Linked DNA regions of Pelosinus sp. IPA-1. The protein of the gene in region 1 interacts with the protein of each later gene in a pairwise test. Links are inferred from orthologs where the notes say so. Each region holds a gene or a part of one and is shown in the gene's direction. Other genes may lie near its edges.

Region 1 (3,319 bases):
TGGTAAACTAAACTTGTGGCGTATTGAAAAACTGGTACGAGAGTTAGCTGATTTGGCCAACCAAGGTAAGGAAATCATTTTGGTTACCTCCGGGGCAGTTGGTGCTGGCATGGACGTTCTGGGGCTGAAAGAACGACCTAAAACCATACCAGAAAAACAAGCTGCAGCAGCTGTTGGTCAGGGCAGGCTGATGCATACTTATGAAAAATTATTTGGTGAATGCGGACAAGTGGTAGCACAAGTACTGTTAACTCGTGAAGATTCAGTAAAAAGAACTCGTTATACCAATTGTCGTAATACCTTATTAACCTTACTCAAAATGGGTGTCATCCCCGTAATCAATGAAAATGATGCTGTTGCGATCGATGAATTAAAGATTGGCGACAATGATACCTTGTCCGCCATGGTAGCTAGTATTGTTGATGCGGATGTATTAATTATCTTATCAGATATTGAAGGAGTATACACAGATAATCCACAAAATAACCCTGATGCACAGTTAATTGGAGAAATAACAGATATTACACCAGAGATTGAAGCTTTGGCTGGTGGAGCTGGTACGCTAAGGGGGACAGGCGGTATGTATACGAAAATACAAGCCGGGAAAATTGCTGTTAATTCAGGTGTAACGATGGTCATTGCCTCTGGTCTACAAGACGGTATTTTGCGAGAGGTGTTAAGTGGTAAAAATGTGGGGACGATTTTTCTATCAAAAGAAAATCGCTTACAAATACGTAAAAAGTGGCTAGCCTTTGGTGCTCGTACCCAAGGAATACTAACGATAGATAAAGGCTGTGAACAGGCACTACTATCAGGAGGATCTAGCTTATTAGCCGCTGGCGTTACTTTAGTCAGGGGAGACTTTGAACATGGTAATACCATTAGTGTAGTCACTATGGAAGGGCGGGAAATTGCTAGAGGCATTGCCAATTATAATGGAGCGGATACTAGAAAAATTATGGGAGCTCACACGAATGAGATTGTTTCTATATTAGGATCAAAACCATATGATGAGGTGATCCATAGAGACAACATGGTATTGCTAGTATAAAGAGGAGAGGTTTATATGGGACATCTATCAGAACTAGAAGTTAAAGGTAAGAGTGCCAAACAGGCAGCGAGAAAACTTGCTACCCTATCCACTACGGTTAAAAATCAGGCCCTTGTTAGTATGGCAGATGCTCTAGAGGGACAATGGGAAACCATTTTAGCCGCTAATGTGATAGATATAGAGAATGGTAAAGAAAAGGGTTTGTCCGAATCCTTACTAGATCGTTTATTGCTAACCCAAAGTAGAATTCAAAGCATGGCGGATGGCTTAAGGCAAATTGCTGAATTGCCCGATCCAATCGGTGAAGTTCTTAGTACAAATTATAGGCCTAATGGTCTAGAAATTACTAAGGTCCGAGTTCCTCTAGGTGTAATTGGTATTATCTATGAAGCACGTCCTAATGTGACAGTTGATGCAGCAGGACTTTGTTTAAAGACTGGAAATGCTGTAATTCTACGAGGAGGGTCTGAGGCAATTCACTCTAATACTGCGATCATTAAAGTTATTGCTCAAGGCGCCTATGATGCTGGAATTCCAATAGGAGCTTTTCAGTTAATTGAAACTACCGATCGGCAAGCTGTAAATGATATGCTAAAACTTAATCAATACCTTGATGTAATTATTCCTCGCGGTGGGGCGGGCCTAATTAAAACAGTGGTTGAAAATAGCACAGTGCCTGTTATTGAAACGGGTACAGGTATCTGTCATACTTTTGTAGATGAATCGGCTGATCTTACTATGGCACAGGCTATTGCCTATAATGCTAAGGTATCAAGACCTGGAGTTTGTAATTCGATGGAAACCCTTTTGGTACACAAAAAAGTGGCAGATCAGTTTTTGCCAAGGATGCTTAGCGTTTATCAGCAAGCTGGTGTAGAGCTTAGAGGTTGTCCTTTAACTGAGAAGTATCATTCCGCTGTTAAACCAGCTAGCATACAAGACTGGGCTACAGAGTACTCAGACTTTGTTTTATCAATAAAAGTAGTAGCAGATCTGGATGAGGCACTTGAACATATTGCAGAGTATAGTACTCGTCATTCAGAAGCAATTGTTACGCAAGATTCTAATAATGCAAAGCGTTTTCAGCATGAAGTAGATGCAGCAGCAGTTTATGTGAATGCCTCTACTCGTTTTACAGATGGGTTTGAATTCGGCTTTGGTGCTGAAATTGGTATTAGTACCCAAAAACTGCATGCCCGAGGTCCTATGGGATTGGCAGAACTTACTAGCAGTAAATATACGATTTGTGGAAATGGACAGATACGAGAATAATAACGTTTTATAATAAACGCCTCAAAACAGTGGCTTTGCTGTTTTGAGGCATTTTATTTATGGCCTCACTAAAATTGGGATTGTTACATATATTAAAGTACATTATTGAACCTCACCCCAAGTGTGTGTATGGAGTTCGGTGAAAAGAAAGCCACGGAGGGAGTTGGACTTGTGATTGGAAAAAATGGTGATTTTATACAACCTTTTACCATAGAACAAATTAAGTGGGCTCTACGGACCGGAAAAATGGAATTATTAGAAAAAAGTACACTAGAAATTCAACCAATCATTAAAAGGGAGGTAAATAATGAGGTTGCTGAGAATCTTACTGTATGTGATAGTCCGGTAGAACAAAGTAAGATGATGGAAATAATGGTGAATCAAGAGCTTTCATTCATTAAGAATGAGCTTACAACTATTATTCAGATACAAGGCAAGCAGGAGGAAAAAATACGACTTTTGGAAACCGAATGGCAAAAGAAATTAATCGATCAAGAGACTAATTTCCTAGCAGAAATGTGGGAAATGCGTCAGAGCATTACAGGGGAGTTTACTACCTATTTCGAATTTATAGTAGAGCAATTACAATATCAGGATCATGTGATACAAGAGGAAGTAAAATTGCTGAAAGAGCAGTTAAACTCATTGCAACAGTCTCAGGAATATTATACTGTACAAGAAAAATCATTTGCAGCGGACCAAGACAAAAAAATAGAGAGTTGTCAAAGACAGTTGATTGAAAGTATGCAGCATTTTCAACAGATTTTAGAAGAAATAAGAAAACAAGGTGCAGAAGTTCAAAAGCAAGGTAAATTTTTTTTCAAAGAGATTGCAATCGTAAAAAGCGATTTAGCAACTTTGTCTCAAAGGTGGCAGTCCAAGGAAATGAAACAGACAATTATTGAAGCGGAAGCTTGTGAGATAGATATGGTGCAGACGCTACGAAACGAAGGAGATAAAAATAAAAGGAGAAAAAGGAATAGGAAAGGATTATAA
Region 2 (3,087 bases), on another replicon or contig:
CAATGATCGTGTAGACATCGCTCTAGCCGTAGATGCAGATGGTGTACACATTGGTCAAGAGGATATGCCCTTGCCAGTGGCAAGAAATTTACTCGGGCCAACAAAGATTATTGGGGTATCTGTATCTACCCTAGAAGAAGCGCTGAGGGCCCAAGAGGAAGGAGCAGATTACCTTGGGATTGGGGCCTTATTCCCTACTTTGACCAAAAGTGATGCAGATCATGTGAGTCTTGAGGATTTAAGGATGATAAAAGAAAAAATTAGCATACCGATTGTTGGAATTGGCGGTATTAATGCCAGTAATATTCATGATGTAATAGAGACAGGAGTGGATGGAGCCGCGATAGTATCTGCAATTATTGCTGCAGCCAATCCTAGGGAAGCAGCTGTGCAGCTGCGTCAGATCATAACTAAATAAAGCGTCAAAAGATATCCTGTAACGTTCCTAAGGCGTTGCAGGATTTTAACTTTTTATAATAGAAGTTAGTAAGTTACTACACTTTTAGCTTAATATCTCACCTAACTCGGGGGTAGAATAATAGGAATTAGAATCAAATCAAAAGGGGTGTTAGGTAATGAAAGATAAAGAACAGTTAAAGAATAAGCTTAGTAAAGTTCAATATGAAGTAACACAAAACAACGGAACGGAACCTGCTTTTCGCAATGAATATTGGGAACATAAGCAAGCAGGTATTTATGTAGATATTGTTTCAGGGGAACCATTATTTACTTCCCTAGACAAATATGACTCTGGTTGTGGGTGGCCTAGCTTTACAAAACCTGTGTCGGAAGAAGCGGTTAAGGAAAAGGCCGATCATAGTCATTTTATGAATCGTATAGAAGTGCGTAGTAAAGAAGGAGATTCTCATTTAGGCCATGTTTTTACCGATGGCCCTGCTCCAACTAATCTGCGTTATTGTATTAACTCGGCAGCGTTACGTTTTATCGATAAAGAGGATTTAGAAAAAGAAGGATATGGAAAATATCTTACATTATTTGATAGGGAGAAATAGATAGTGGTTTGTTATGAAATATAATAAAATAGTAGAAGGAACTTTTATAAAAAGAATCAATCGCTTTATTGCTCATGTGTGGGTAGAGGGAATAGAGGAAATTGTTCATGTAAAAAATACAGGCCGATGCAAAGAGCTGTTTATTGCAGGTACGAAGGTGATTTTAGAATGTTCTCAAAACCCAGCAAGGAAAACAAAGTATTCGGTTATTTGTATTTATAAAGGAGATAGGCTGATTAATATCGATTCCCAAATACCAAATTATGTTGTTTTGGAAGCTTTACAGACAGGAAGTATTTCAGAGATAGCTGCCATAGATACCTTAAAAAAAGAAGTCACCTTTGGTAATTCCAGGTTTGATGTTTACTTTGAATCCCTTGGTAACAAGGGGTTTATTGAAGTCAAAGGGGTGACATTAGAAGAGGGTGGTATGGTTATGTTTCCTGATGCTCCAACAAGTAGAGGGACCAAACATGTATATGAAATGATGAAAGCCGTTGAAGAAGGCTATCAGGGATATATTTTCTTTCTTATCCAAATGAAAGGTGTCATCAGTTTTAGCCCTAATAGTATGACTGACAAAGCTTTTGCCGGAGCCTTGAAACTGGCTGCTGCAAAAGGTGTTAAACTACTAGCATATGATTCTTTTGTTGAGGAAGATACGATTGTAATTGGAGACAAAGTGGAAATAGTATTATAAGTAGGAGGCGAGATTATGTATTTTGACATTGCTGAGGGCCCTGTATTTCGTCCGCCTAGCGAAGCGGATAGCTTTATTTTGCGTGTAACTATTGGGTGTTCTCATAATCGTTGTACTTATTGCAATATGTACAGAACTGTTGATTTTCGTACTCGCTCCATGGAAGAAATTATGGCGCAAATAGAACAAGCCAAAGGGTATAAGGATATGATTCGCCGAATATTCTTGGCTGACGGCAATGCATTAGTCTTGTCAACCGATAGGTTATTGAAGATATTAAAAGTACTGCATGAAAGTTTCCCAAAACTCCGCAGAGTATCTTGCTATGCGGGACCCAATGATATTTTACGAAAAACACCAGAAGAACTTCAGAGTTTATCAGAAGCAGGATTGAAACTTGTGTACTATGGAATGGAATCAGGCGATGATGAAGTACTGCTCCATGTAAATAAGGGCGTTACAAAACAACAGTCTATTGAAGCAGGGCAGAAAATAGTCGCGGCAGGTATTAAATTGTCATTGATGGTTATCATCGGCCTTGCAGGGAAGGCGGGTTCTAAAGAACATGCTTATCATACTGCTCAAGCAGTGAATGCAATTCGTCCCAATATGCTCAGTGCTTTAACCTTAATGATGTATCGAGGCAGTGAACTAAGGGCCGAATATGAAAGAGGTGAATTTACCTTATTGTCTCCTGTAGAGATTATGGGTGAACTATCGCGATTGATTGCCGGTATTGATTTGCCAAGTGAAGTCCATTGTTTGTTTCGCAGCAATCATATTTCAAATTATGTTGCCCTAGCGGGTACATTGCCCCAAGATAAAGAAAAGCTATTGATGGATTGTAAAAAGGCAATGGAGCATTTATCCACGATGACAGAATGGGACCCTTACAATAACGTAGAACAGTGAGACTACTTCCCACCAAGTTATAGTAGGAGAGGGTTATTTTGAAGAAAAATTTAAAATGCATTTATGTAATAAGTTTAATTTTTTTATTGTTACAGCCAGCATTAGTAAGTGCTAAATACCTAGAGGAATATGAGGAAGCTCGTACTTTATACATGGCTGCCACTGCTTGTACAGCTGTATATAGTGATCGGGTGGGAATGATTGCTCGGGATGCTCTAGTGCAAGATGGCTGGCAAATTCAGTATTACATTGGGAAAGATAAAAAAGCAGATGCTAGATTTCTATTTGCCAAAAAGAGCCAAGAAGGAAGTTCTGTTCCCATATACTTGCTTTCGGCAGTAGGAACAGAGAATATAAAAGACGTAAAGACGGACTTACGAGTAGGCAAGGTTTATTTTGCTGGTAAAGGGCCAGAAGAATTTTCAGAGAATGCTCAGAGAAAAAATATGCCTGATACAGTTC

What was found.
Region 2: the proteins of QSJ81_RS17230 (region 1) and sfsA interact in binary tests that used the Escherichia coli proteins (3 or more experiments, as listed by UniProt). The link is inferred for Pelosinus sp. IPA-1 from one-to-one orthologs.

Annotation. Positions count from the first base shown.
Region 1 is NZ_BSVC01000007.1:28,523-31,841, forward strand. What follows is about bases 210-3,194. They hold QSJ81_RS17230 (glutamate-5-semialdehyde dehydrogenase), read left to right. Parts: upstream 210-1,066; coding sequence 1,067-2,323; downstream 2,324-3,194. Other genes in these bases: proB (glutamate 5-kinase), read left to right, coding at 210-1,051; QSJ81_RS17235 (hypothetical protein), read left to right, coding at 2,495-3,194. Also shown: more of proB, read left to right, coding at 1-209; more of QSJ81_RS17235, read left to right, coding at 3,195-3,319. UniProt on the Escherichia coli protein: Catalyzes the NADPH-dependent reduction of L-glutamate 5-phosphate into L-glutamate 5-semialdehyde and phosphate. The product spontaneously undergoes cyclization to form 1-pyrroline-5-carboxylate.
Region 2 is NZ_BSVC01000002.1:466,565-469,651, forward strand. The notes cover bases 117-2,869. They hold sfsA (DNA/RNA nuclease SfsA), read left to right. Parts: upstream 117-1,026; coding sequence 1,027-1,713; downstream 1,714-2,869. Other genes in these bases: thiE (thiamine phosphate synthase), read left to right, coding at 117-418; msrB (peptide-methionine (R)-S-oxide reductase MsrB), read left to right, coding at 576-1,013; QSJ81_RS05970 (B12-binding domain-containing radical SAM protein), read left to right, coding at 1,729-2,625; QSJ81_RS05975 (lipase family protein), read left to right, coding at 2,664-2,869. In the rest of the region: more of thiE, read left to right, coding at 1-116; more of QSJ81_RS05975, read left to right, coding at 2,870-3,087. UniProt on the Escherichia coli protein: Binds to DNA non-specifically. Could be a regulatory factor involved in maltose metabolism.